One region of the Serpentinimonas sp. SSL01 genome, then DNA from elsewhere that is predicted to be linked to it. Evidence: predicted binding sites of a transcription regulator. Region 1 holds the regulator's gene; the other holds the start of a gene.
What was found. The regulator FNR, encoded in region 1, switches genes on or off when oxygen is low (the NO sensors DNR and NnrR bind a similar motif). The targets are predictions, from matches to a motif close to TTGATNNNNATCAA.
Positions count from the first base shown of each region.

Region 1 (14,464 bases):
GACCGCGCGCTTTGTGCAGCAGGTGGCGGGCACGCGGGCGCAGATCGTGGACACGCGCAAAACCCTGCCCGGCTTGCGGCTGGCGCAAAAGTACGCGGTGCGCACCGGCGGGGGCACCAACCACCGCCTCGGGCTGTACGACGCTGTGCTGATCAAAGAAAACCACATCGCTGCCGTCGGCGGCGTGGCGGCGGCGCTGCAGCAGGCGCAGCGGCTGGTGGCGCAAGGGGCGGCCACAGTGCGCTTCGTGCAGATCGAGGTCGAAACGCTGGCGCAGCTCGACGAGGCGCTCACCGCCGGGGCGCGCATGGTCTTGCTCGACAACATGGACTTGCCCACCTTGCGCGAAGCGGTGCGCCGCAACACCGCCCACCCCAGCGGGCCGGCGCTGCTGGAGGTGTCGGGTGGTGTGAACCTCGAGACGGTGCGCGCGCTGGCCGAAACCGGGGTCGATCGCATCTCCATCGGGGCCCTGACCAAAGACCTCAAGGCGGTGGATTTCTCGCTGCGCTTCGAGGCGCAGCCGCAGGTTTGACGCGCCTCGAGGGCAGGGGGCGGTTGGGGCCCTGCCCGTGGGGTCTTGCCCGGCGCGCAGGCTTTGCAAGCGATAATGCCTGATCGTGTGCCACCCTTTTTTTAGCAGACGCCTCCCATGCCCACCTACCGCTCCAAAACCTCCACCGCTGGCCGCAACATGGCGGGTGCCCGTGCCCTGTGGCGCGCCACCGGCATGAAAGACGGCGATTTTGACAAGCCCATCATCGCCATCGCCAACAGCTTTACCCAGTTCGTGCCTGGCCACGTGCACCTCAAAGACCTGGGGCAACTGGTGGCGCGCGAGATCGAAGCCGCCGGTGGCGTGGCCAAAGAGTTTCACACCATCGCCGTCGATGACGGCATCGCCATGGGCCACGACGGCATGCTGTACTCGCTGCCCAGCCGCGAGGTGATCGCCGACAGCGTGGAGTACATGGTCAACGCCCACTGCGCCGACGCGCTGGTGTGCATCTCCAACTGCGACAAAATCACCCCCGGCATGCTCATGGCCGCCATGCGCCTCAACATCCCGGTGGTGTTCGTCTCGGGTGGCCCGATGGAAGCCGGCAAGGTGCAGCGCCAGCAGCCGGGCAGCCAGACCATCACCATCAAAAAGCTCGATCTGGTCGATGCCATGGTGTTGGCCGCCGACGCCTCGGTGTCGGATGCCGAGCTGGCCGAAGTCGAGCGCAACGCCTGCCCCACCTGCGGTTCGTGCTCGGGCATGTTCACCGCCAATTCGATGAACTGCCTGACCGAAGCCCTGGGCCTGAGCCTGCCCGGCAACGGCACCGTGCTCGCTACCCACACCGAGCGCGAGCAGCTGTTTCGCCGCGCCGGGCGCCTGATCGTCGAGCTGGCGCGGCGCTACTACGAGGGCGACGACGCCTCGGTGCTGCCGCGCTCCATCGCCACCTTCGAGGCCTTTGAGAACGCGGTCGCGCTCGACATCGCCATGGGCGGCTCCACCAACACCGTGCTGCACCTGCTGGCCACGGCGCGCGAGGCCGAGGTCGAATTCACCATGGCCGACATCGACCGCCTGTCGCGCCGCGTGCCCACGCTGTGCAAGGTGGCGCCCAACACCGACCGCTACCACATCGAAGATGTGCACCGCGCTGGGGGCATTTTTGCCATTTTGGGCGAGCTCAACCGCGCCGGCCTGCTGCACGCCCACTGCGGCACCGTGCACAGCCCGAGCTTTGCAGCGGCGTTGGCGCAGTACGACATCATGGGTGCGCCCAGCGCCGAGGTGCAAACCTTTTACTTGGCGGCGCCGGGTGGGGTGCCGAGCCAGACCGCCTTCAGCCAGAGCCAGCGCTGGCCCAGCCTAGACACCGACCGCGCCCAAGGCTGCATCCGCGACCTCGAGCACGCCTACTCGCGCGATGGCGGGCTGGCGGTGCTCTACGGCAACTTGGCGCTCGATGGCTGCATCGTCAAAACCGCCGGCGTCGATCAGAGCATGTTCGAGGCCGAGCAGCTGCGCTACACCACCAGCGTACCCACCTCGACCCTGCGCGCCTTCGAGGGCCCGGCGCGCGTGTTCGAGAGCCAAGACGCGGCCGTGCAAGCGATTTTGAGCGACCAGATCGTGCCCGGCGACGTGGTCGTGATCCGCTACGAAGGCCCACGCGGCGGCCCCGGCATGCAAGAGATGCTCTACCCGACCTCGTACCTCAAGTCCAAGGGGCTGGGCAAATCGTGCGCGCTGCTCACCGACGGGCGCTTTTCGGGTGGCACCTCGGGCCTGAGCATCGGCCACGCCTCACCCGAGGCGGCAGCCGGGGGCGCCATCGGCCTGGTGCGCGAGGGCGACCGCATCCGCATCGACATCGCGCAGCGCAGCATCGACTTGCTGGTGAGCGCCGACGAACTGGCGCAGCGCCGCCAAGTGCAAAACCAGCTCGGCTGGAAGCCGGCGGCGCCCCGTCCGCGCAAGGTCTCGGCGGCGCTCAAGGCCTACGCCAAGCTGGTGCTGTCGGCCGACAAGGGCGCGGTGCGTGATTTGTCGGCGCTGGACTAAAGCATGAGCGCAAGCACTTTCTTGCAGCACCCGCAGATCGACCCGGTGGCGCTGCAGCTCGGGCCGCTGGCCATCCACTGGTACGGGCTGATGTACCTGATCGCCTTTGCGCTGTTCTTTGGGCTTACGCTGCTCCGGCTGCGGCACCCGACTTACGCGGCGCTGGGCTGGGGCCGGCGCGACATCGAAGACCTGCTGTTTTTGGGCGTGATCGGTATCATCGTCGGCGGTCGCCTAGGCTATGCGCTGTTTTACCGCCCGCTCGAGTTTCTGGCCGAGCCGCTGCGCATTTTTGCGGTCTGGGAGGGCGGCTTGAGCTTTCACGGCGGCTTCATCGGCGTGTTGCTGGGCATGGCTTGGTTTGCGTGGCGGCGCCAGCGCAACTGGCTGCAGATCACCGATTTCATCGCCCCGTGCATCCCCGTAGGGCTGGCCAGCGGGCGCATTGGCAACTTCATCAACGGCGAACTCTGGGGCCGCGTGGCCGACCCGGCGCTGCCGTGGGCGATGGTGTTTCGCGGCGCCGGCGATTTGCCGCGCCACCCCTCGCAGATCTACCAGGCGCTGCTCGAGGGGCTGCTGCTGTTTGTGTTGCTGTGGCTGTACGCACGAGGGCCGCGGCGCTTGGGCGAGGTGTCGGCGGCGTTTTTGGTGGGCTATGGGTTGCTGCGCTTCACGGCCGAGTTCTGGCGCGAGCCCGACGCTCACCTCGGGCTGCTTGGGCTGGGCTTGAGCATGGGCCAGTGGCTGAGCCTGCCCATGGTGCTGGCCGGGGCTGCGCTGTGGGGCTGGGCGCACCGGCAGCGCGCCACAGCCGCTTAAGAAAAATTAACGCAGCACCAGCACCGGTATGCTGGTGTGCGTCAGCACCTGCTGGGTTTCGCTGCCCAGCAGCAGGCGCTTGAGGCCACGTCGACCGTGCGAGGCCATCACGATCAGGTCGGCCTTGTGCTGCTGCGCGGCTGCCATGATGGCTTCGGCGATCAGTTCCGACTGCACCGTCAGCGGCCGCACCTTGACGCCGAGCTTTTGGCCCTCGGCCTGAATCGCGTGCAGGCTCTCCATGGCGTCATCGTGCCACTGCTGTTCGATGCGCCGCACTTCTTCTTCGGCCAGCGCCACACCGCCTTCGAAATAGGTCTTGGGGTAGGGCGCGACCACGCGCAGCGCCAGCAGTTCGGCGCAGAGCGCATTGGCGAGCTTGAGCGCGTGCGCGACGGCCTGATCCGACAGTTCCGAGCCATCGGTGGTCACGAGGATGCGTTGGTACATGGCAATTGAGCTCCAGAAAAAATGGGGGGTGACTCCATTGTGCCTGCAACGCCGGGCCCCGATCCGCCCGCTGGCCCTGCGCGCACATCCAAATATCCCTCAGACTTGATCTAAATCAAGCCGGCGCAGCCAAGCCCGATGGTATGCTCGCCCGCATGTCGAATTCCACCACCGTAACAGGCAGTGATCTGGCTGCCGGGGCCGTTGTGCCTGACCAGGGGTTGGGTTCGCTATTGGGCCAGCACCGCGGCCCGCTCACCGTCGACGACGATTTTTTGGTGCTCGACGACCCCATCGAGCAAGAGGACTTTTGTCACCCGGTGCAGGTGGACGGGCGCGAACTGCAAGAAGCGGTGTTGATGGTGCAGGGCATGTACTGCCCGGCCTGCTCCGAAACCGTCGAAGCCGCCTTGGGCGGGCGCCGTGGCGTCGAATCGGTGCGGGTGCACGCCGCCACCCGGCGCGTCACGCTGCGCTGGGACCCGGCCCAGACCCTGCTCTCGGCGCTGGCGCGCAATGTGGGCCAAAGCGGCTACCGGCTGCTGCCCATGCGCCAAGCGCTCAGCGTCGAGGAGCGCTTGGCCGAAACTCGGCTGCTGATGTGGCGCCTGTTCGTGGCCGGCTTTTGCACCATGCAGGTCATGATGTACTCGTGGCCGTTCTACATCACCGAGCCGGGCGAAATTCCCTATGTTTACGACCAGTTGCTGCGCTGGGCCAACTGGATGCTGAGCGTGCCGGTGGTGCTGTTCTCCAGCATGCCGTTTTTCCAGAGCGCCTGGCGCGACCTGCGCCACGGGCGCATCGGCATGGACATGCCGGTCTCGATCGGCATCTTGGTCACCTTCATCGCTAGCACCGGCTCCACCTTCGACCCCACGGGGGTGTGGGGGCACGAAATCTGGTTCGATTCGCTCACCATGTTCGTGTTCTTCCTGCTCGGTGGGCGCTACTTGGTCTCGCGCCTGCGCGACCGCACCGCCGGCGCGCTCGACGTGCTCATGAACCGCCTGCCCGAGCAGTGCGAGCGCCAGTTGGCCGACGGCAGCTTCGAGACCGTCTCGCTCAAACGCCTGCGCGTGGGCGACGTGCTGCGCGTGCAAGCCGGCATCGCCTTCCCCGGCGACGCCACCGTGCTCGGCGACAGCGCCACCGTCGATGAAGCCTTGCTCACCGGCGAATCGCAGCCGGTGACGCGGCTGCGCGGCCAAACGGTGGTGGCCGGCAGCTACAACCTCGCCGGCACGGCGCTGGTGCGCATCGAGCGCCTCGGGCGCGAAACCCGCTTCGCCCAGATCGTGGCGCTGATGGAACAGGCGTCCACCGAAAAACCCGAGCTGGTCAAGCTCGCCGACCGCATCGCCGGGCCGTTTTTGGTGGCGGTCTTGCTCAGCGCCGCCTTCGGCGCCTGGTACTGGTGGCAGATCGACCCCGCCTTGGCGGTACCGATCGCGGTGGCGGTCTTGGTGGCCACCTGCCCGTGTGCGCTCGCGCTCTCGACCCCGTCGGCCATGCTGGCCTCGGCCGGGGCGCTGGCCGAGCGCGGCATCCTGGTGCGGCGCCTGCTGGCCTTCGAGGCCCTGTGCAAGATCGACACCGTGGTGTTCGACAAAACCGGCACCCTGACCCAAGACCGGGTGGTATTGCGCGAGGCGCTGGTGCGCCCGGGCCTCACGGCTGAGCAAGCGCTCGAGCTGGCTTGGCCGCTGGCCTCGGCCTCGCTGCACCCGGTGTCGCGCGCCATTGCGGCGCGGGCTCGGCCAGCGGCAAGTGCGGCTGCACCCGCTGCCGCCGCCGCCACTTCAGACGCTGGTGCTGCCGCCACTTCAGACGCTGGTGCTGCCGCCCCCGACGCCGTGTCGCAGGTCGCTTCCGATCTGGTGCGCGACGTCCCCGGTGCCGGCTTGGTGCTCGAGCGTGCCGGTGGGGGCGTGTACAAACTTGGTTCGGCGGCGCTGTGCGGGCTGGACCAAGACCAGCTGCTGGCACAGGGGCTTAGCGTGGCCGACGCACCTTGCGCCTACCTCAGTGACGAGCAGGGTTGGCTCGCCACCTTCGTCATGGACGAAGGCGTGCGCGCCGATGCCGCCGCAGCCGTGGCCGACTTGCGCGCCATGGGCTTGCAGGTCCATCTGCTCTCGGGCGACAAGGTCGGCGCGGTGCAACGCGTGGCGCAGCAGCTGGGCATCACCCAAGTGGTGTCCGAGGCCAGCCCCGAGCGCAAGCTCGAAGTCGTCACCGCCCTGCAAGCCCAAGGGGCGCAGATCGCCATGGTGGGCGACGGCATGAACGACGGCCCGGTGCTGGCGCGCGCCCAAGTTTCGTTCGCGCTCGGCCACGGCGCGCCCCTGACGCAGTCGCAGTCCGACCTGGTGGTGCAAAGCGGTCGTTTGTCCGAACTGGTACAAACCATAGGCCAAGCCCGGCGCACCATGCGTATACTCAAACAGAACTTGGTCTTTTCGGCTAGTTACAATGGCAGTATGGTGCCGCTGGCGATCGCTGGCTTCGTGCCCCCTTGGTTGGCCGGTCTGGGTATGGCCCTGAGCTCGTTTGTGGTCATCGGCAACGCGCTGCGGCTGTCGCGCCTGCCCGACTTTCCTGCCCCCGATCCGGCCCTGTTGCCGGTAGCAGCCTTCACGAGGTGATGCCATGGAATCTTTGTTGTTGTTGATCCCCTTGTCGGTGCTGCTGGTGCTGGCCATCATAGGGGTGTTCTGGTGGGCGCTTTACAACGGTCAATACGATAATGTCGAGCGCGAAGGCGAGCGGATTTTGAAAAACGATTGATCTAGATCAAGCGGCGTAGCCGCGCCAGCGGCGACACTCTGGCGGTGTTTTTAATAAGAGGAGTAGGTGTATGAGTGCAATCACGGCGGATGCCCAGATAGGCGGCGTGTCCGATGCCCGGCAGGGCATCTATGAAGACAAAGTCATCCGACAGTTCTCTGTCATGGCGGTGGTCTGGGGTGTGGTCGGTATGCTGGTTGGCGTCGTCATCGCCGCCCAGATGCTCTGGCCAGCGCTCAACTTGGGCCAGTTCGGGCTCGAGTGGTTCTCATTCGGGCGCCTGCGTCCGCTGCACACCAACGCCGTGATCTTCGCCTTCGGTGGCTGTGTGCTGTTTGCCACCAGCTACTACGTGGTGCAGCGCACCTGCCAGACCAAGCTCTTCTTGCCGCAACTGGCCGCCTTTACCTTCTGGGGCTGGCAGCTGGTGATCGTTTTGGCCGCGATCACGCTGCCGTTGGGCCTGACCTCGGGCCAAGAATACGCCGAGCTGATCTGGCCGATCGACATCCTGATCACCGCGGTTTGGGTCTCGTACGCGATCGTGTTCTTCGGCACCTTGGCCACGCGCAAGATCAACCACATCTACGTCGCCAACTGGTTCTTTGGCGCCTTCATTCTGGCCGTGGCGCTGCTGCACGTGGTCAACAGCCTGGCCGTGCCCACCGGTCTGCTGCACGCCTACTCGCTCTACTCGGGTGTGCAAAGCGCCATGATCCAATGGTGGTATGGCCACAACGCGGTCGGCTTCTTCCTCACCGCTGGTTTCTTGGGCATCATGTACTACTTCATCCCGAAGCAGGCTGAGCGCCCGATCTACAGCTACCGGCTCTCGATCGTCCACTTCTGGGCCCTGATCTTCACCTACATGTGGGCCGGCCCGCACCACCTGCACTACACCGCGCTGCCCGACTGGACCCAATCCCTCGGCATGGTGTTCTCGCTCATCCTGCTGGCACCGTCTTGGGGCGGCATGATCAACGGCATCATGACCCTCTCGGGCGCTTGGCACAAACTGCGCGACGACCCGATCCTGCGCTTCCTGATCGTCTCGCTCTCGTTCTACGGCATGTCGACCTTCGAAGGCCCGATGATGTCGATCAAGACCGTCAACGCCTTGAGCCACTACACCGACTGGACCATCGGCCACGTGCACTCGGGTGCGCTGGGTTGGGTCGGCCTGATCTCCATGGGTGCGCTGTACTTCCTGATCCCGCGCTTGTTTGGGCGAAAGCAGATGTACTCGATCAACGCCATCGAGCTGCACTTCTGGATCGCCTGTATCGGCATCGTGATCTACATCGCCTCCATGTGGATTGCCGGTGTCACCCAAGGCCTGATGTGGCGTGCCTTGGCCGACGACGGCACCTTGGCCTTCACCTTCAGCGAATCGGTGCGTGCCAGCTATCCCTTCTACGCCATCCGCCTGATTGGCGGCACCATGTACTTTGCCGGCATGTGCATCATGGCCTGGAACGTCTGGATGACGGTCCGCGCGGGCTTGCGTGCAGGCCCCGTGCCGCAAATCAAGATTCCAGCGGTTTCACCTGCCCACGCCTGAGGAGCGCATCAACATGGCTAACAACACCCCCTCCACCAAGGGCATGTCGCACCAGAAGGTCGAGACCAACAGCTTCCTGATGATCGTGCTCATCCTGCTGGTGATCTCCATCGGCGGTCTGGTTGAAATCGTGCCGCTGTTTTTCAAGAAATCGACCACGCAGCCGGTCGAGGGCCTCAAGCCCCACACCGCGCTGCAGCTGGCGGGTAAAGATGTGTACATCCGCGAGGGCTGCTTCGTTTGCCACTCGCAGATGATTCGCCCCTTCCATGCCGAGACCATGCGCTACGGCCACTTCTCGCTCGCCGGTGAGTTTGTCTATGACCGGCCGTTCCAGTGGGGCTCCAAGCGCACCGGCCCCGATCTGCACCGCATCGGTGGTCGCTTTTCCGACGAATGGCACCGCCAGCACCTGATGGATCCGCGCTCGCTGCGCCCCTACTCCAACATGCCCGCCTACCCTTGGCTGGCCGACCGCATGGTCAACGCCGACGCCATGCCAGCGCGCTTACGGGTATTGCAGCTGCTCGGGCACCCCTACACCGACGAAGAGGTGGCAGGCGCCGCCGACGCGGTGCGGGGCAAGACTGAGATGGATGCTCTGATTGCCTATTTGCAGGTTCTGGGTACTTCGGTTCGCTGAGGCGGCCAGGAGCGGCGAGCATGGATATCAACGATTACCGCAGCATTGTGACCGTGGTCAGTTTGGTGGTGTTTTTGGGCATCGTCTGGTGGGCGTGGTCCAGGCACAACAAGGGCCGTTTCGATGACGCCGCCCAACTGCCCTTCAAAGAAGATTAAGCCGCGCACTCACTCACAAGAGAAACATCATGAGCGACTTCACAAGCTATTTCTGGCATTACTACGTTGCTGGGCTGACCCTCATCAGCATCTTGGCCTGCTTGGGCCTGCTCTGGTACACCAGCCGGGTCAAGGTTGCCCCGACCAAAGACAACACCACCGGCCACGTCTGGGACGAGGACATCATCGAAAAAGACAATCCGCTGCCCAAGTGGTGGGTCTGGATGTTCATCATCACCGTGGTCTTCGCCCTGATCTATGGCCTGCTATACCCGATGTTTGGCAAGTTTCCCGGTTTGCTCAACTGGAGTTCGGTGGGGCAGTACCAGGCCGAGCGCGCAGCCAACGAGGCGAGGGTGGCGCCCAAGTTCGAGGCCTTCGCGCAGATGTCGGTGCAACAACTGGCCGCTGACCCGGTTGCGATGCAGATCGGCGAAAGCCTGTTCATGAACAACTGCGCCGTCTGCCACGCCGCCGACGCCCGCGGCAGCCTGACCTTCCCCAATCTGACCGACAAAGACTGGATTTGGGGTGGCGACCCCGAGGCCATCAAAGTCTCGATCACCCAAGGTCGGGTAGCGGTCATGCCGCCCTTGGCCGAAGCCGTGGGTTCGCCCGAAGACGTGCTCAACGTGGCGCACTACGTGTTGAGCCTCTCGGGCGCGCCGCACGACAGCGTGCGGGCAGCCGCCGGCAAGGCCAACTTTGCCACCTGCATCGCCTGCCACGGCGCCGAAGGCAAGGGCAACTATCTGATCGGTGCCCCCAACCTGACCGACGACATCTGGCTGCATGGTTTTGGGGTCGATGCCGTGGTGCGCAGCATCAATGAAGGTATCATAAACGTCATGCCGCCGCAAAACGTGTTGCTGTCCGAGCAGCAGATCCACGTCCTGACCGCCTATGTGTGGGCCAAGTCCAACCCGGTGCAAAACTAACTTTGAGAAGTTTTGGCTTTGTCTGATACCCGACCCCCAGCCAGCGGTGCTCAACCCGCCGCTGGCCCCGAAGAAATCGAAATTACGTTCTACGCCGACCGGCAGAAGATCTATCCGCGCTCCGTCGCGGGGGTCTTTACCAACTGGCGTTGGGCCACGGTCTGGCTGACCCAGATCGTCTTTTATGGTCTGCCCTGGTTGCAATGGAACAACCGGCAGGCTGTTTTGTTTGACCTCGAAGAACGGCGCTTCTACCTCTTCAACCTCATCCTCTACCCGCACGACCTGATCTACCTCACTGGGTTGTTGGTGATCTCGGCGCTTGCCTTGTTTTTGTTTACGGCCGTGGCCGGACGCCTGTGGTGCGGTTTTGCTTGCCCGCAGACGGTTTACACCGAAATTTATCTGTGGATGGAAAAGCTGGTCGAAGGCGACCGCACGGCCCGCATGCGGCTCGATCAATCCGGCCATACGCTCGAGAAATACGGCAAAAAAACCCTCAAGCAAGTGCTCTGGATCGCCTTTGGCTTGTGGACCGGCTTCACTTTTGTGGGTTACTTCACCCCCATCGAACAGCTCTGGCTGGCGGTCTGGCAGGCCGAGCTCGGGCCTTGGCAAAGCTTCTGGATTTTGTTTTATGGCTTTGCCACCTACGGCAACGCCGGCTACATGCGCGAACTGGTGTGCAAGCACATGTGCCCCTACGCGCGTTTCCAGAGCGCGATGTTCGACCGCGACACCCTGATCGTGACCTACGATGCGCAGCGCGGCGAGCCACGTGGCCGCCGTTCGCGCCAAGCCGATCTGTCGCTGCTCAAATTGGGCTCGTGCGTCGATTGTTCGCTCTGCGTCCAAGTCTGCCCCACCGGCATCGACATCCGCAAGGGTTTGCAGTACGAGTGCATAGGCTGCGGTTCTTGCGCCGACGTCTGCGATCAGGTCATGGACAAGGTCGGCTACCCCAAAGGGCTGGTGCGCTTCACCACGCAAAACGGGCTCGAGCAGGGCTGGACCTCGGCCCAGATGTGGCGCCGCGTGCTGCGGCCGCGGATCTTGGCCTACGGTGCCATTTTGCTGCTCATCACCGTGGCGCTGTTCACCAGTTTGTACCTGCGCACACCGCTCAAGCTCGACGTCATCCGCGACTCGACCATTTTGTCGCGTGTGGTGCAACAAGGCTACGTGGAAAACGTTTACACGCTGCGCATGCTCAACGCCACCGAGCAAGAGCAACCCTTGCGTCTGGTGGTGCACGGTTTGCCGGGTTTGCAAGTGATCTCCGAGACCGAATTCTCCCTCGCGCCTACGGGTGCGCGGGCGCTGGCGGTGACGGTTCGTGTGCCGCCGGGCAGCAGCGCGCCGGGCATGCACCCGATCCACTTCGAGGTGCAATCTTTGGGTGCCGAACCCATGACGGTGCGCCAAGACTCGGTCTTTATGATGCCGCGTCAATGAACACCGTTGCAGCCACACAGGTTTTTTGTGCCTGCGCCTGACCTTTTAGCCTCCAGACCTACACTCAAATACCATGAGCACTGCCCAAGCCGCCCCAGCCCCGACCAAGCCTGCCCCTTGGTACCGTGAGCCTTACACGTGGTTGGTGTTTGGTCTGCCGGCTGCATCGATTGCGCTGTCGCTCGCCTTGGTCGTCACCGCCGTCAAAAACCGCGACCCGGTGCTGGACCGCAATGCGCCCATGGTGCCAGCTGATCAACGCCGTTTGCAGATGATGACGCCCGAACAGCGCGCCACCTACTTGGCTAGCCTGCGCCCGGCACGCGAAGCGCGCAACCACGCTGCCAGCCCCGAGGTCCCGCCGCCACGGCAGTAGGGTGCCCTGCAAAGCGGCGCCTCGTGGCACACGAGCAGAGCCTAGGCCCCTAGTTGCGCATCGGCGGGTTCACCAGCCGCTCCAGCGCCTGCGTGTCTTTGATCAGCACGTAGCGCTGGCGCACGTCGATGATGCCGTCTTCCATGAAGCGCGAAAAGGTGCGGCTCACGGTCTCGAGCTTCATGCCCAGGTAGCTGCCGATCTCTTCGCGCGTCATGCGCAGCACCAGTTCAGACTGCGAAAACCCGCGCGCGTGCAGCCGCTGCACCAAATTGAGCAAAAAGGCCGCCAGCCGCTCCTCGGCGCGCATGGTGCCCAGCAGCAGCATCACGCCCTGGTCGCGCACGATCTCGCGGCTCATGATCTTGTGCACATGGTGCTGCAAGGCGCTGAACTCGCGCGACAGTTGCTCGATGCGGTCAAAGGGCAGCACACAGACCTCGGCGTCTTCGAGCGCGATCGCGTCGCAGGCGTGCTGGTCGTGCACGATGCCGTCCATGCCGATGATCTCGCCCATCATCTGAAAACCGGTGACTTGGTCGCGCCCGTCGGCGCTGGTGATGCAGGTCTTGAAAAAACCCGAGCGCACCGCGTACAGTGCGGTGAAGGCTTCGCCCGCGCTGAACAGGGACGCTCCGCGTTTGATGCGGCGCCGATTCGATATGATCTGATCGAGATGCTCCAGCTCTTGCGGTTTGAGCCCCATAGGCAAGCACAACTCGCGCAGATTGCAGCCTGAACAGGCGACTTTGATGCTCTGAATATCCATGTAAGCGCGGCCAAATAGTGCGCGAAGCTTAACCCATGTGCTGCCGTGTGGGGCGCGCGTCAAAGAAAACAAAAAATGGGCTCGACTTGACTCAGGTCAAGGGTGAGGGGGGATGTTCGGTGCATATTCTCGCACCAGGAGAAATTTTAGTGAAACCTGTCATCGACGAGGGGTTGCTGCGGCGTTTTGACGTGCCCGGCCCCCGTTACACCTCATACCCGACCGCCGACCGCTTCGTCGAAGCCTTTGGCGAGCAAGACTATGTGCAGGCTTTGCGCCAGCGCCATGCCGGCTCGCTGGCCTTGCCACTGTCGATCTATGTCCACATCCCGTTTTGCGATTCGCTGTGCTACTACTGCGCGTGCAACAAGGTCATCACCAAGCACCACAGCAAGTCGGCCGAGTACCTGCGCTACCTCACGCGCGAGCTCGAGTTGCAGTGCCGCCATCTGGGCTCGGGCCACAGCGTGTCGCAGATGCACCTCGGCGGCGGCACCCCGACCTTCATGTCGGACGAGGAGCTCAGCGATCTGGTGGCGATGGTGCAGCGCCACTTCAAGCTGGTGCCGGGGGGCGAGTATTCGATCGAGGTCGATCCGCGCACCGTGACCCCTGCGCGGCTGGAGCACCTGCACCGCCTGGGTTTCAACCGCCTGAGTTTTGGCGTGCAGGATTTTGACCCCACGGTGCAAAAGGCCGTGCACCGCATCCAGCCCGCCGAGCAGGTGTTCGACTTGGTGGCGGCGTCGCGGCGCATCGGCTTCGAATCCGTCAACGTCGATCTGATCTACGGCCTGCCGCAGCAAACGCCCGAGTCGTTTCGCCACACGCTGGAGCGCGTGCGCGAGCTGCGCCCAGACCGCATTGCGCTCTACGCCTACGCGCATTTGCCGGCACGCTTCAAGCCGCAGCGGCGCATCGTGGCCGCCGAACTGCCACCGGCAGCCGACAAGTTGGCCATGCTCTCGATCTCGCTCGAGATCTTCAACCAAGCGGGTTACGTCTATGTGGGCATGGACCACTTCGCGCTGCCCACCGATGCCTTGGCGGTGGCCAAGCGCCAGGGGCGGCTGCACCGCAATTTTCAGGGTTACAGCACGCAGCCCGACTGCGATTTGATCGCCCTCGGGGTCTCGGCCATCGGCCGCATCGGGGCCACCTACAGCCAGAACGCCAAGACGCTCGAAGAGTACTACGACCACCTCGACCAAGGGCGGCTGCCGATCGTGCGTGGGCTGGCGCTGAGCCGCGACGACCTGCTGCGTCGCGCCGTGATCATGGCGCTGATGTGTCAGGGGCGGGTGGATTTCGAGGCTGTCGGTCTGGCGCACCTGATCGAGTTCAAAAGCTATTTTGAACCCGAGCTGGAGCGCTTGCGCGAGTTCGAAGCGATGGGTTTGCTGCGCCTGAGCGCGGGCAGCATAGAAGTCAGCGACACCGGCTGGTACTTGGTGCGCGCCATCGCCATGCAGTTCGACAAGCACCTGCAGCAAGACCGCGACCGGGCACGCTTCTCCAAAATCATTTGATCGCTGCAACGCCGCTGCCAAGCTGCTAGAGTCGGCCCATGTTTGAATCGATGCTGCTTTCGGCACTGGTGATGGGGCTGGTGGGCGGCCCGCACTGCATCGCCATGTGCGGCGCGGCCTGCGCCGGCATTGCCCACGCCGGCGAGCCGCGGCGCGTTCGCGCTTTGCTCACCTTCCAGTTCAGCCGCCTGATAGGCTACGCGCTGCTGGGCGCGCTGGCCGCTGGCACCGTGCAGGGCTTGGCTTGGATGGGGCAGCACACCGCCATCATCCGCCCGCTCTGGACGCTGATGCACGTGGCGGCGCTGCTGCTGGGGCTGGTGCTGCTGTTGCAGGCGCGCCAGCCGGCCTTCATCGAGGGCTGGGCCCAAGGGGTGTGGCGGCGTGCGCGCCCGCTCATGAACCGGCTC
Region 1 covers NZ_CM150487.1:1,287,004-1,301,467, reverse strand. The annotation lists gene nadC (carboxylating nicotinate-nucleotide diphosphorylase) at 1-535, shown strand, start outside; gene ilvD (dihydroxy-acid dehydratase) at 653-2,563, shown strand; gene lgt (prolipoprotein diacylglyceryl transferase) at 2,567-3,385, shown strand; gene ACVMK0_RS06160 (universal stress protein) at 3,392-3,835, opposite strand; gene ACVMK0_RS06155 (heavy metal translocating P-type ATPase) at 3,991-6,483, shown strand; gene ccoS (cbb3-type cytochrome oxidase assembly protein CcoS) at 6,488-6,625, shown strand; gene ccoN (cytochrome-c oxidase, cbb3-type subunit I) at 6,696-8,186, shown strand; gene ccoO (cytochrome-c oxidase, cbb3-type subunit II) at 8,200-8,829, shown strand; gene ACVMK0_RS06135 (CcoQ/FixQ family Cbb3-type cytochrome c oxidase assembly chaperone) at 8,850-8,987, shown strand; gene ccoP (cytochrome-c oxidase, cbb3-type subunit III) at 9,017-9,925, shown strand; gene ccoG (cytochrome c oxidase accessory protein CcoG) at 9,944-11,380, shown strand; gene ACVMK0_RS06120 (hypothetical protein) at 11,454-11,756, shown strand; gene fnr (fumarate/nitrate reduction transcriptional regulator Fnr) at 11,806-12,525, opposite strand; gene hemN (oxygen-independent coproporphyrinogen III oxidase) at 12,675-14,054, shown strand; gene ACVMK0_RS06105 (sulfite exporter TauE/SafE family protein) at 14,093-14,464, shown strand, end outside.

Region 2 (14,464 bases), 300 kb from region 1:
CACCAGCCGAGGTCGATCCGCGCTTCGAGCCTTAAAACTGTCGCGCTGCGCCGCCTCATCCTGCCCGCTCATCTTTTTTACACATGGATCAACCAGCCAGCTTGGCGCCTGAATGGCGCGTCCCCGAGGCCGCCGTGGCCGAGCGGCTGCGTGCGGCGCGGCGCATTGTGGTCAAGGTCGGCTCCAGCCTGGTCACCAACGAAGGCCGCGGCCTAGACGAAGCCGCCATCGGGCAGTGGAGCGCGCAGCTCAGCAAGCTGGTGGGGCAGGGGCGCGAGGCGATCGTGGTCAGCAGCGGCGCCATTGCCGAGGGCATGAAGCGCTTGGGCTGGGCCGTGCGCCCCAAAGCCATCAACGAGCTGCAAGCCGCCGCCGCCGTGGGCCAGATGGGGCTGGTGCAGATGTACGAAACCAAGCTGCGCCAGTTGGGGCTGGGCAGTGCACAAGTGCTGCTCACCCATGCCGACCTGGCCGACCGCGAGCGCTACCTCAACGCCCGCTCGACCCTGCTCACGCTGCTGGCGCACCGGGTGCTGCCGGTGATCAACGAGAACGACACCGTGGTCACCGACGAGATCAAGTTCGGCGACAACGACACCTTGGGCGCGTTGGTGGCCAACTTGGTCGAGGCCGATTTGCTCGTCATCCTCACCGACCAAAAAGGGCTCTACAGCGCCGACCCGCGCCGCGACCCGCAAGCCCGCTTTGTCCAGGCCGCGCGCGCCGGCGACCCAGCGCTCGAAGCCATGGCCGGTGGGGCCGGCTCGCGCATCGGCACCGGGGGCATGATCACCAAAATTTTGGCCGCCAAGCGCGCCGCCAGTTCGGGCGCCAGCACCGTGATCGCTTGGGGGCGCGAGCCCGACGCGCTGTTGCGCCTGCTCGAGGGCGAGCCCATCGGCACCTGCCTGCTGGCCGATACGCCCAAGCTGCAAGCGCGCAAGCAGTGGATGGCCGACCACCTGCAACTGCGCGGCGCGGTGCGCCTAGACGCCGGCGCCGCCGCCAAAATCGTGCAAGAAGGCAAGAGCCTGCTGCCCATCGGCATGACGGCGGTCGAGGGCGAGTTTGCACGAGGCGACGTGATCGCCCTGCGCGGCCCCAACGGCAGCGAGCTCGCACGCGGCTTGGCCAACTACAGCGCCGCCGAAGCGCGCCTGCTGTGCCGCAAAGCCTCGACCGACTTCGAGCGCCTGCTCGGATACGCCGCCGAACCCGAAATGATCCACCGCGACAACCTGGTGCTGACGCAGCGCGGGGGGTGAGGGTGGCGTGGGGAACGCATGGGTAGGTGTGGCCGGCCCAAGATTGTGTGCCCTAGCTCACGCTTGCAGAAATATAATAGCTCCGACGAAAGCATTTATACTACGTAAACATCCTCATGGAGCTTTTATATGGACGAACCGTTGCCCCTTCCGGTCCAGCGTGCCATGCACAAGCTCGGCGCCGACATCTCGCTGGCGCGTCGTCGGCGCCACTTCACGCAGGCGTCGTTGGCCGAGCGCATGGGCGCCTCCCTGAGCACAGTACGCCGCATCGAAAAGGCGATGCGCGCGTGCCTATCCACTTTATCGCCCGGGCCTTGCACGTTTTTGGCGAGATCCAGGCACTCGAGAACCTGCTCGATAGCGCCCATGACGACATCGGCCTGACGCTGATGGACGCGCGCCTGCCCAAGCGCGTTCGCACCAAGCCCGGCACCTCGGGGGCGCTCTGATGGCCGCTGCAATGTCGCTTCGCCAGCAGGTGCAACTGTGCTTGGGCAAGGCCGGGCTGGCCGTCGGGGCGCTGGTGTACGTGCGCCAAGGGCGGCGCGAGTACAGCGCGGTCGCCTACGCCGAAAAGGTACATGTCAAGCAACTTGTCGCTTCATCAAGCAGCCGAGTCTAGACACCCCCTAGCGCTGCTGCCCCTGCGCCCGCAGCGCGCGCAGCATCTGCGCCGGGGTGCCGTTGGGGGCGGCGCCGTCGCACAGTCCGGCACGGGCCAGTGCCCAAGCGGGGCGGCCGGCGGCGTGGTCGCGCCAGTCTTGCCAAGGGGTTTGGCCGGCGCTGATCCACTGGCCGGCTTCGGAGTTGAAAGGGTTGCCTAGCGGCAGCTGCGCTGGCGACCAGCGCGCATAGGTGCGCGATTCGTTGCTGCGGCAGCGCAGGCCTTGGTGCATCACGTTCACGGCACCGCTGGCGCTTTGCGCCACCACCACGAAGCGAATCACGCCATCGGCCCCCAGTTGCAGCGTATCGGGTACGAGCGCAAAGCGCAGCGGCGAGTCCACGCCCACCTCGAAGGGCACCAGGCCCTGGGTGCTGAAGGCCGGCGGCGCCGGGACGGGCCCTTCCTGCCACTGCTCGCCATCGGTCAAAAACAGGGACTGCGCGGTGGCGGGTGCCACGGCAGCGAGCAGGGCCGCTGCCAGCGCTAGGGCGCCGAGCTGGCGTGCAACAGGGGTTGAGGGGCGCAGTTTGATCATGGAGGGGTGGGCCGAGCGGGCATGACAGGTGCAACAGGCGTTTGCACCGTGGTGTCAAACTGGGGGTTGGGCTCGAAGGTGGCGCCTGGGGGCAGCTCCATGTGTGCGGGCATATTCACAGGCATGTGCACGGGCATTGGGTGCGAGGCCGCGCCGGCGCCGCTGGCCGTGCTAGGTGGGGTGGGCCGGCCTACGCTGGCCAAGCTGGGGCGCGGGTGCAGCAAACCCCGCCCACTGCGGTGGCGGGTGTCGGCGGGCAGGTGGCGCGCCAGTTCGGTGAGCGCCATTTCATAGACGCCGCGTTTGAACTCGACCACCACGTCTAGGGGCACCCAGTAGTCGTGCCAGCGCCAAGCGTCGAACTCGGGGTGCGCGGTGGCGCGCAGGTTGAGCAGCCAGTCGCCGCCGAGCAGGCGCAGCAGGTACCAGATCTGTTTCTGGCCTTTGTAGTGGCCGCGTGCATCGCGGCGGATGTAGCGGTCCGGCACTTCGTAGCGCAACCAGTCTCGCGTGCGGGCCACGACGCTCACGTGCTCGGGCTTGAGCCCGACTTCTTCGTGCAGTTCGCGGTACATGGCTTGCTCGGGGGATTCGCCCCGGTCGATGCCACCTTGCGGAAACTGCCACGAATGGGTGCGTATGCGTTTGCCCCAGAACACCTGGTTTTTCTGGTTGAGCAGAATGATGCCGACATTCGGCCTAAAGCCGTCTCTGTCAAGCATAATCAACCCCAATTTTTAAACTGTCCCGATTATGCACGGTCTGCGCCCTTTTGTGGGCCTCGTGTGGGGTCTCTGCGGCCTTGGGCGCAAGCGTCAGCGGCGCCTAGGGTGGCCCCAGTGGGCTTGCGGGTGCCAATCGGGAACGCACGCACGCCCATGAAAGCCTCACAGTTCTTTATCTCCACCCTCAAAGAAGCCCCCACCGACGCCGAAGTGGCCAGCCACCGCCTGATGCTGCGCGCCGGCCTGATCAAAAAACTCGGGGCCGGCATCTACACCTACCTGCCCATGGGGCTGCGCGTGATCCGCAAGGTCGAGCGCATCGTGCGCGAGGAGATGGACGCCGCCGGCGCGATCGAGCTCACCATGCCGGTGGTGCAGCCGGCCGAGCTGTGGCAGGAAACCGGGCGCTTCGAGAAGATGGGGCCCGAGCTGCTGCGCATCAAAGACCGGCACGAGCGCGACTTTGTGGTGCAACCCACGAGCGAAGAGGTGGTGACCGACCTCGCGCGCCAAGAGCTGCGCAGCTACAAGCAGCTGCCCAAAAACTTTTACCAGATTCAGACCAAGTTTCGCGACGAGCGCCGGCCGCGCTTTGGCCTCATGCGTGGGCGCGAGTTCACTATGAAAGACGCCTACAGCTTCGACCGCGATCGCGACGCGGCGCAGGCCAGCTACCAAGCCATGGCGGCGGCGTACCGGCGCATATTTGAGCGCTTCGGGCTGCGCTACCGCGCCGTGGCCGCCGACAGCGGCGCCATTGGCGGCGACTTGAGCGAGGAGTTTCAGGTGATCGCCGCCACCGGCGAGGACGCGATCGTCTATTGCCCCCAGAGCGACTACGCCGCCAACCTCGAAAAAGCCGAGGTGCTGGCCCCAGCCGGCCCGCGCCCGGCCCCGAGCCAGCCGCTGACGCTCACGCCCACGCCGGGCCGCAGCACCTGCGCCGACGTGGCCGAACTGCTCGGGCTGCCGCTGGCGCGCACCGTCAAATCGCTGGTGCTGGCCACCGACGAGATCAACGAGCGCGATGAACTCGTGGGCAGCCGCATCTGGCTGCTGCTGCTGCGCGGCGACCACGACATGAACGAGGTCAAGGTGGGCAAGCTGCCGGGGCTCAACCTGGGCTACCGATTTGCCACCGAGGCCGAAATCATGGCCCACTTTGGCACCCGCCCGGGCTACCTAGGGCCGATCGGGCTCAAGCGGCCGGTGCAGGTGCTGGCCGACCGCGAAGTGGCGTTGATGGCCGACTGGGTCTGCGGTGCCAACCAAGCCGACCACCACCTCACCGGTGTCAACTGGGGCCGCGATTTGCCCGAGCCCGACCTGGTGGCCGACATCCGCAACGTGCTGCCCGGCGACCCTTCGCCCGACGGCGCCGGGGAACTGCTGATCGAGCGCGGCATCGAAGTCGGGCATGTGTTCTATCTGGGCACCAAGTACAGCCGCGCCATGAACGCCACTTTTCTAGACGAAGACGGCAAACCCAAACCGTTCGAGATGGGCTGCTACGGCATCGGCATCACGCGCTTGCCGGCGGCGGCGATCGAGCAAAACCACGACGAGCGTGGCATCATCTGGCCCGACGCCATCGCGCCGTTCACGGCGGTGATCTGCCCCATCGGCATGGAGCGCAGCCCGGCGGTGCGCGCGGCGTCCGAGCGGCTGTATGGCGAACTCAAGGCGCTGGGGGTCGATATGCTGCTCGACGACCGCGGCGAGCGCCCGGGGGCGATGTTTGCCGACTGGGAGCTGATCGGCGTGCCGCACCGCATCACGGTGGGCGACAAGGGCCTCAAAGACGGCCAGATCGAGTACCAGCACCGGCGCGAGGCGCAAGCGAGCAAGCTGGAGCTGGCGCAGGCATTGCCATGGTTGCGCGAGCGGCTGGGGGTGTGAGCGGGTGATGGCAGCGTGCGAAGCCAAGGACCGTTGGAGCCGGCGCCGCTGGACGGTGGCCATGGCTGGCGCTGCTGCAGCCTCGGTGGCCGCGTGGCCGCTGCGCCCGGCGGCGGCCAGCCAGCTCGAGGAGCCGCTGGCCGATTCGGTGCGCCACGCCTTGCGCGCAGCGGTTGAGTTCGCCGACCCGCTCGAGCCCGAGTTTGCCAGCACCGAGGCGCGCATGGCCTACCTGCGCTGGCTGACGCAAATCAGCCCGCGGCTGGCGCGGCGCAAGCCCGACTTGAACGAGCGCGTGGAGTTTTTGCAGACCGTGTGGTACGAGAGCCGCCGCGCCGGCCTCGATGAGTCGCTGGTGCTGGGCCTGATCCAGGTCGAGAGCGGCTTCAGGCAGTTTGCGATCTCGGTCGTGGGGGCTCGCGGTTATATGCAGATCATGCCCTTTTGGGCGCGCTTGATCGGCGATGGCGACGTGGGCGGCCTGTTCCACCTCAAAACCAACCTGCGCTTTGGCTGCGTGATTATGCGCCACTACCTAGACCGCGAACGCGGCGACCTGTTTATGGCGCTGGGGCGCTACAACGGCAGCCGCGGGCGCAGCCCCTACCCAAACGCCGTGTTTGCGGCGCAGCGGCGCTGGCAGATCGGTTAAAAGCGCTGGGACTGGGACTAAACCGCCGGGTTTCAGGCCTTGGAGGCGCTGGAGGAGGCAAGCACCTGCTGCAGTTCGCCCGATTCGTACATCTCCATCATGATGTCGGAGCCGCCGATGAACTCGCCGCGCACGAACAGCTGCGGAATCGTGGGCCAGTTGCTGTAGTCCTTGATGCCTTGGCGGATTTCGGGGTCTTCGAGCACGTTCACGGCCTTGACGGCGCTGGACTCGACGCCGCAGGCTTTGAGGATTTGCAGCGCACGGCCCGAAAAACCGCACATGGGGAAGGTGGCGGTGCCTTTCATGAACAGCACGACGTCGTGCGTTTTGACCAGGCTGTCGATGCGTTGTTGGGTGTCGCTCATGGGGGTGGGTGGGATGGCAAGGGGAAGGCTTGAAAAGTGACGGATTATCCCTCAGCTCCTGTTTTTCTGCAGCGCCTAAAACCCTACGGGCTGCAGTGGCTGGCTTGGGGCAACGCCAGTGCGCAGGCGTGGGCGCTGGCCCAGGCCCACTGGAAGTTGTAGCCGCCCAACCAGCCGGTCACGTCCACCACTTCGCCGATGAAGTACAGCCCGGGTTGGGTCGATTCCATGCTTTGCGAGCGCAGCTGGCGCGTGTCCACGCCGCCACGCATGACTTCGGCCTTGGCCCAGCCCTCGTCGCCGTGGGGCGTGGGTGCCCACTGGTGCAGGCTGGCCGCCAGCTGCGCCAGCGCCTTGTCGCTGCAATCGCTCACGGGGCGCTGCCAGTCGGGGCGGTGTTCGGTCCAGGTGTCGCACAGGCGCTGCGGCAGCTGCTGGGCCAGCTGGTTGGGCAGCCGTTTGCGCACGCCCGCTGCCTTGGCCGCCAGCAGCGTGGCTTCGAGCGGGGCTTGGGGGTGCAGGTCGATGCGCAAGGGCTGACCGGGGTTCCAGTAGCTCGAGATTTGCAGCCCTGCCGGGCCGCTCAAACCGCGGTGGGTAAAGAGCAGGTCTTCGTCAAAAGCCATGCCCTGTTTTTTGTTGCCGGTTGCAATGTGCACCGGCAGCGCCAAGCCCGCCAAGTGCGCGAAGGGGGCCCAGCCAGAGGGTTCGAAGGTGAGCGGCACCAGCGCTGGCCGGGGTGCGACGATGGGCAGCCCAAACTGCTGCGCCAGCCGCAAGCCCCAGTCGCTGGCGCCGATCTTGGGCACCGGCAGGCCGCCCGTAGCCACCACCACAGCGTGTGCAGCCACCGCGCCGCGCTCGGTTTCGAGCCGGTAGGAGGCGCTGCCCGGTGCGCCGTCGTGCCAGTGCACGGCGCGCACGCCGCAGGGCTGCCAGTGCGTCACGCCGCCGGCGCCGCATTCGTGCAGCAGCAGAGCGATCAGGTCTTGCGCCGAGCGGCTGCAAAACAACTGGCCTTTGTGTTTTTCTTCGAAGGCCACGCCGTGGCGCTGCAGCAAGGCGATGAAGTCGGCCGGGGTGTAGCGCGCCAGCGCCGAGCGGCAAAAGGCCGGGTTCTGGCTCAGGAAGTGGCGCTGCGGCTGGCGCGGGTCGAGCTCGCGGTTGGTGAAGTTGCAGCGCCCGCCGCCCGAGATACGGATTTTTTCGGCCACCTTGGGCGCGTGATCGAGCAGCAGCACGCGCAAGCCGCGCTGGCCGGCGATGCCGGCGCAAAACAGGCCCGCCGCGCCCGCGCCGACGATGACGACGTCAAAAACCGGGGTCATGCAAGCAGTCGGGGGTGCGCGGGCTTTGGGCTCACTGCCGGCCCAGCAGCAGGTATTCCATCAGGGCTTTTTGTACGTGCATGCGGTTTTCGGCCTCGTCCCAAACCACGCTCTGCGGGCCGTCGATCACTTCGGCCGCCACTTCTTCGCCGCGGTGCGCGGGCAGGCAGTGCATGAACAGCGCCTTGGGGTGGGCCTGCGCCATCAGCTGTGGGGTCACGCACCAAGCGCCAAAGGCGTGCTGGCGTGCGGCGTTTTCGGCTTCAAAACCCATGCTGGTCCAGACGTCGGTGGTCACCAGATCGGCGCCGGCGCAGGCCTGCAGCGGGTCGTCAAACACCTGCCAGCAGTTGGCCGCAGCGGCCACGCCCGCGATTTCGGGTTTGACCTCGTAGCCGCTGGGGGTGCTCACGCGCACGCCAAAGCCCAGAATCTGTGCCGCCTGCAGCCAGGTGTTGGCCATGTTGTTGCCGTCGCCCACCCAAGCCACCGTCATGCCGCGCAGCGCGCCCACGTCGAGCGTGCCGTCGGCGCGCCGGCCGCGGTGCTCGAGCCAGGTAAACAGATCGGCCAGAATCTGGCAGGGGTGGAATTCGTTCGTCAGGCCGTTGATCACCGGCACGCGCGAGTGCGCGGCAAAGCGCTCGATCTTGCTCTGCTCGTAGGTGCGGATCATCACCAAGTCGGTCATGCGGCTGATGACGCGCGCGCTGTCTTCGATCGGCTCGGCGCGCCCAAGCTGGCTGTCGCCGGTGGTCAGGTGCACCACGCTGCCGCCCAGCTGGTACATGCCGGCCTCGAAACTGACGCGGGTGCGCGTGCTGGCCTTCTCGAAAATCATGGCCAGGGTACGGTCGCACAGGCTGTGGTGCTTTTGGTAGGTTTTGAACTTGTGCTTGATCAGCCAGGCGCGCTCAAACAGGTAGGCGTACTCGGCGGCCGTGAAATCCTTGAACTGTAGGTAGTGCTTGATGGCGGTGGCTGACATGGAGGGCGCTCTGAAGGGTGGGTGGGTTTAGGCGGCCAGGGGCTCAGCCAGCAGTCGCTTGATCTGGGGCACGAGCAGGGCCACGATCTCGTCGGCCTCGGCGCCGCTCAAAATCAGCGGCGGCACCAGCCGCACCACGCGCTCGGCGGTGACGCTGATGAGCAGCCCGGCTTCGGCGCAGCGCTCGACCAGCACGGCGCAGGGGCGATCGAGCTCGATGCCGACCATCAGCCCCTTGCCGCGCACCGCGCGCACGCCGGGCTCGTGCATGAGCTGGGTGCTGAGCAGGGTCTGCAACTGAAAACCGACCTTGGCCGCGTGCTCGAGCAGGCCGTCTTCTTCCATGATGCGGATGGTCTCGATGCCGGCGCGCAGCGCCAGCGGGTTGCCACCAAAGGTGCTGCCGTGGTTGCCGGGCTGGAACAGCTGCGCGGCTTTGGGGCCCGCCACCACGGCGCCGATCGGCACCCCCGAGCCCAACCCCTTGGCCAGCGGCATGACGTCGGGCAATATGCCGGCCCACTGGTGCGCAAACCACTTGCCGGTGCGCCCCATGCCGCACTGCACTTCGTCGATCATCAGCAGCCAGTCGTTGGCGTCGCACAGGGCGCGCACCTGCTGCAGGTAGTCGGCGCTGGCCGGGTGCACACCGCCTTCGCCCTGAATGGCCTCGAGGAACACCGCCACCACGTTCGGGTTGCCAGCGGTGGCGCGGCGGATGGCCTCGGCGTCGTTGAGCGGCACGCGGATGAAGCCCTCGACCAGCGGTTCAAAGCCGGCCTGCACCTTGGGGTTGCCGGTGGCGCTCAAAGTGGCGATGGAGCGTCCATGAAAAGCCTTTTCATAGACCACGACCTCGGGCCGTGCGATGCCTTTGTTGTGACCAAATTTGCGCGCCAGCTTGAGCGCGGCCTCGTTGGCCTCGAGCCCGCTGGAGCAGAAAAACACATTGCTCAGGCCCGAGCGCTCGACCAGCAGCCGCGCCAGCTGCTCGGTGTAGCGGTGGTGGTAGTAGTTGCTGATGTGCATCAGGGTGCCGATCTGCTCTTTCAAGGCTGGCACCAGCTTGGGGTGCGCGTGCCCGAGCGTATTGACGGCAATGCCGCCCAGCGCATCGAGGTAGGCCTTGCCGTGCACGTCCCAGACGCGGCAACCCTTGCCGTGCGAGAGCTCGATCGGCAAGCGGCCGTAGGTGTTCATGACGTGCGGTTGCACCGGGGCGGCTGGCAGCATGGATCGAGTCCTGATCGAAAAGTGGGTGAGAAGAAGAAAGCAGGGCGATGCCCGGCCCTCGGCACTGCCAAGGATTAAAACGAACATTGTAGGCGCAGCTTGAGGGGCAGAGGCGGGGAAGCCGCGCACAAGTCTTATATAAGATAGAATACTTGCATCCACCCATCGGTCTCTACCGGTTCTCCACGTGCAGCGAGCGATCCTCGGCGGCCGCTGGCGAGCCACCCTTTAAGGCCTGAACCCAAATGGTCTCCCCGAGCGCCAATGAAGTCTTCATTCAGGGCCGCACCCGCAGCGGCAAACCCTTTCGCCCCAGCGACTGGGCCGAGCGCTTATCCGGGGTGATGAGCCCTTTTCACCCAGCAGGGCGGATGCCGGGCGCGCACTTGGGCTACTCGCCTTGGTGCAATCCGAAGGTGATCAACGGCGTCAAGTGCGTGGTGCTCAACACCGCCTTGCGCGACTACGACCCCATGGCCTGGGACTTTGTGATTGGCTTCGCACGCGACAACGAGCTGGAGGTGGTGGAGGCGTGTTTGCTGCCTGATGAGGGGTCTATCGGCCCAATACCTAGCGTTCCGACCCCATAAGCCAGACCTCGAGCGCTGCAGCGCCGCCAGCCCATGGCGGACAGGCGTTTGGCAAAACAAAAAACCGCCTTAAGAGGCGGTTTTTTGTTGGTGAGCGGGATTTGCTGGCAGCGCACCCGGTTCAAACGGCAGGCGGTGCGGGGGTTAAGCAGCCCCCGAGCCTGGGCGGTCGGTCTGGCTGGTGCTCAGGCCGCTGCGGCGCTGGTGGCCAGGGCCTTGACTTTGGCCGACAGGCGGCTCTTGTCGCGGGCGGCCTTGTTTTTGTGGAAAATGCCTTTGTCGGCGACCGTGTCCACCACGCTTTGCATCTGGGCAAAGAGCGCGCTGGCTTGGCTCTTGTCGCCAGCCAGCACGGCCTTCTCGACCTTCTTGACGGCGGTGCGGTACTTGGAGCGCAGGGAGGTGTTGGCGGCGTTGAGTTTGACGTCTTGGCGCGCGCGTTTGCGGCCTGAGGCCAGACGGGGGTTCTTTTTCTTCGGCTTGGTGGCCATGTGTGGGTTCCTTAAGTGGTTTGTGGATGTTGCCAGCAAAACCCTGCATTATAGGCCTCTGCCACCGCTTGGGGCTAGGAATAGACTGCTGTTTTTTGCAGTCTTTGATCGCGGTCAAGCTGCTGTAAGGGCGGGCAGGATAGAATATTCTGGTGCAGTTTTTGGCTGCCTGCAAATGTGTCTGCCACGGCCTGTGTGCTGACATTTTTATCCCTTGCTTTCCTCGATGCACACCACACCAGACCCCCTAAGCGGCGTGCAGCCGCTCCCAGCCGCAGCCTCTGCTGCCCCTGAGCGCCCGGTTCCTGCTGGGGCCCCGCTGCCGCACCGCAAGGTCATCCGCGGCTGGATCACGCCGTTGGCCGAGCGCCGCACCGCCATCGCGGTGGCGCTGCTGGTGCTCGATTGGGCCATTTTTGCTGCCCTGATCGCCGGCACCATTTTGCTCCAGGCTTGGTGGGCCAAGCTGCTGTGCGCGCTGGCGGCGGGTTTCGTGATCGGGCGCCTGTTCATCATCGGGCACGATGCCTGCCACCAGAGCTACACCCCGCACCGCGGCCTGAACCGGGTGCTGGGGCGCATCGCCATGATCCCCTCGCTCACCCCCTACAGCCTGTGGGAAGTGGGCCACAACGTGGTGCACCATGGCTACACCAACCTCAAGGGCGTCGATTTCGTCTGGGCGCCGCTGACCAAAGCCGAGTTCGAAGCGCTCTCGCCTGGCCGCCGCGCCCTCGAGCGCATCTACCGCAGCGGCTGGGGCCCGGCGCTGTACTACCTGATCGAAATGTGGTGGCTGCGCATGTTTTTCCCGCGCAAAACCTACATGGGGACGCAGCGGCGCGAGTTCATTTGGGATGGGGTCTTCGTTTCGGCGGTGGCGCTGCTGTGGATCGCCGGCCTCGTGTGGGCGGCGCTGGCCACCGGGCAGGCGGTGTGGCTGCTGGTCGTCATGGGCTTCGTGGTGCCGTTCCTGTTTTGGAACGCCATGATCGGCTTCGTGGTCTATGTGCACCACACCCACACCAGCGTGCAGTGGCACGACGACAAACACCTCTGGGCCAAGGCCGCACCCTTCGTTTCAACCACCGTGCACCTGAAGTTTCCCTACCAAATCGGTGCGTTGGTGCACCACATCATGGAGCACACCGCGCACCATGTGGACATGAGCGTGCCGCTGTACAAGCTCAAAGAGGCGCAGCAAAAGCTCGAAGACATGCTGCCCGGGCGCATCATCGTGCAGCAGTTCAGCTGGCGCTGGTACTTCGAGACCGCGCGCAAGTGCAAGCTCTACGACTTCACCCAGCGCTGCTGGACCGACTTCCAGGGCCGCCCGACCAGCGCGCAGGCGCCTTCGTACGCCGTTTGAGCCGAGCCGCCGTTTTCTTGAGCCCCTTCTCTGGCGCGGCTCAGTTACGGTTGGGTTGAGGTTGATCGTCCTATCGCGTTGCGGCCGCGCAACATCTCGCCCGTTTGCGTTTTTTGCTTTGTCACGATGTGGTGCGACAATCCGCCTTAGATGAATCCTGCTTTTTTTGAACTCTCGCTGGCCGAGCCGCTGGCCCGTGCCGTAGCCGAACTCGGCTTCACTTCCATGACGCCGATCCAGGCGCAGGCCATTCCGGTGGTGCTGCAAGGCCGTGACGTGATGGGCGCGGCCCAGACCGGCACCGGCAAAACCGCCGCCTTCTCCTTGCCGCTGCTGCAGCGCCTGCTCAAGCACGCCAGCGCCTCCACCTCGCCGGCGCGGCATCCGGTGCGGGCACTGGTGCTGCTGCCCACGCGCGAGCTGGCGGTGCAGGTGGCGCAACAGATTGAGCTCTACGCCAAATACACCGATCTGCGCAGCACGGTGGTGTTTGGTGGCATGGACATGAAGCCGCAAACCGCCGAACTCAAGCGCGGCGTCGAGGTGCTGGTGGCCACGCCCGGGCGGCTGCTGGACCACATCGAGGCCAAAAACTGCGTGCTCAACCAAGTGGAATACGTGGTGCTCGACGAAGCCGACCGCATGCTCGACATCGGCTTCTTGCCCGACTTGCAGCGCATCCTGTCGTATTTGCCCAAGCAGCGCACCACCTTGTTGTTCTCGGCCACTTTCTCGACCGAAATCAAGCGCTTGGCCTCGAGCTACCTGCAAGACCCGGTGACCATCGAGGTCGCGCGCTCCAACGCCACCGCTGCCACCATCGAGCAGCGCTTTTACCGCATCGAAGAAAACGACAAGCTGCAGGCGCTCAAACAGGTGCTGCGCGAGCGCGAGATCGGCCAATCGTTTGTGTTCGTCAACAGCAAGCTCGGCTGTGCGCGGCTGGCGCGCACACTCGAGCGCGACGGCTTCGTGACCACGGCGCTGCACGGCGACAAGAGCCAAGACGAACGCCTCAAAGCCCTCGAGGCCTTCAAAAGCGGCGCGGTGCAGCTGCTGGTGTGCACCGATGTGGCGGCACGCGGGCTGGACATCAAAGACGTGCCGGCGGTGTTCAACTTCGACATCCCCTTCAACGCCGAAGACTACGTGCACCGCATTGGCCGCACGGGTCGTGCTGGGTCGTCTGGGCAGTCTTTTTCTTTTGTCAGTGGGCGCGATGCCAAGTCGCTGGCCGACATCGAAAAACTGCTCGGAAAAAAGATCGAAATCGAGCCGCTGGAGCTCGAATCCGACCGTCGCCGCTTCGGTGGCGAGCCGGGCCGCATCAACGACGGCCAGCGCCTCTGGCACGACCCGCGTGGCAGCAGCGAGGTGCGCGCCCTGCGCCCGCAGCGGGCAGCGCGACCGGCCGCCGACCCGTTCTTTGAGCAGCCCTACCAGCCCAAGCTGGCACCCGAGGCCAAGCCCGAGTGGGAGCTGCAGTCTGCCAAGGCAGGCACGGGGGCGCGCACCGGTTCGCCGTTCATCCGCTCCAAACGCAAGGTGGCGGCTTTGTTCAAGGCTGCGGTTGTGGTCGAGTCTGGCGCTGCATGCGAGCAACTGCCCAATCCCGAGCCGGTTTCCTGAGCGGCCGGGTTTTCAGCGCCCCGGCTTTTGTTCCTGCGGGCATTGCACCTTGATGATTTGCGGCGTATGCGTCGAAGCGGCTGCGGACAACCGGGCCGCGCTCAGGCAGCCGCCCCAGACGCAGCCGGTGTCGAGCGCCAGCAAATCGGGCCGCTTCAGCGGCCCCAGCGTGGACCAATGACCGAAAGCGATCGGGGTGCCAGCCGTCAGGCGGCCCGGCACCTCGAACCATGGCAGGTAGCCGTCAGGCGCGGCGGCGGAGCTGTCTTTGCTGGCGAACTCCATGCTGCCGTCGGCGCGGCAAAAGCGCAGCCGCGTGAGCGCATTCACCACCACGCGCCAGCGCTCAGTGCCTTGCAGCTCGTCGCTCCAGCGCTCGGGCTGGTCGCCGTACATGTGCTGCAAAAAATGCCCGAACTCGGGCCCGGCCAGCTGCTGCGCCACCTCGGCGGCCAGCGCCAGCGTCTGCGCTGCCGTCCACTGCGGCAGCACGCCGGCGTGCACCAGCAGCCAGCCCTGCACCTGCAGGGCCAGCGGGCGCTGGCGCAGCCAATCCAGCAGGGCGTGCACGTCGCTGGCTTGCAGCACGTCGCCAAAGCTGTCATGGCGGCTGGCGCGTCGCACCCCGTGCGCCACCGCCAGCAGGTGCAGGTCGTGGTTGCCCAGCAGGCAGTGCGCGGCGCCTTCGAGGGCGCGCAGGCGCCGCAGCACCGCCAGCGAGG
Region 2 covers NZ_CM150487.1:1,589,346-1,603,809, reverse strand. The annotation lists gene cgtA (Obg family GTPase CgtA) at 1-35, shown strand, start outside; gene proB (glutamate 5-kinase) at 84-1,265, shown strand; gene ACVMK0_RS07565 (DNA-binding protein) at 1,556-1,717, shown strand; gene ACVMK0_RS07560 (hypothetical protein) at 1,729-1,890, shown strand; gene ACVMK0_RS07555 (CNP1-like family protein) at 1,898-2,470, opposite strand; gene ACVMK0_RS07550 (RNA pyrophosphohydrolase) at 2,467-3,192, opposite strand; gene ACVMK0_RS07545 (proline--tRNA ligase) at 3,349-5,094, shown strand; gene ACVMK0_RS07540 (lytic transglycosylase domain-containing protein) at 5,156-5,746, shown strand; gene grxD (Grx4 family monothiol glutaredoxin) at 5,779-6,114, opposite strand; gene ACVMK0_RS07530 (BaiN/RdsA family NAD(P)/FAD-dependent oxidoreductase) at 6,198-7,442, opposite strand; gene argF (ornithine carbamoyltransferase) at 7,474-8,430, opposite strand; gene ACVMK0_RS07520 (acetylornithine/succinylornithine family transaminase) at 8,458-9,663, opposite strand; gene ACVMK0_RS07515 (DUF3579 domain-containing protein) at 9,909-10,253, shown strand; gene rpsT (30S ribosomal protein S20) at 10,439-10,744, opposite strand; gene ACVMK0_RS07505 (fatty acid desaturase) at 10,971-12,113, shown strand; gene ACVMK0_RS07500 (DEAD/DEAH box helicase) at 12,264-13,742, shown strand; gene ACVMK0_RS07495 (symmetrical bis(5'-nucleosyl)-tetraphosphatase) at 13,755-14,464, opposite strand, start outside.
Region 2: a site for FNR is predicted at 10,849-10,862, ahead of ACVMK0_RS07505 (fatty acid desaturase). Genes of this name have one in related genera too.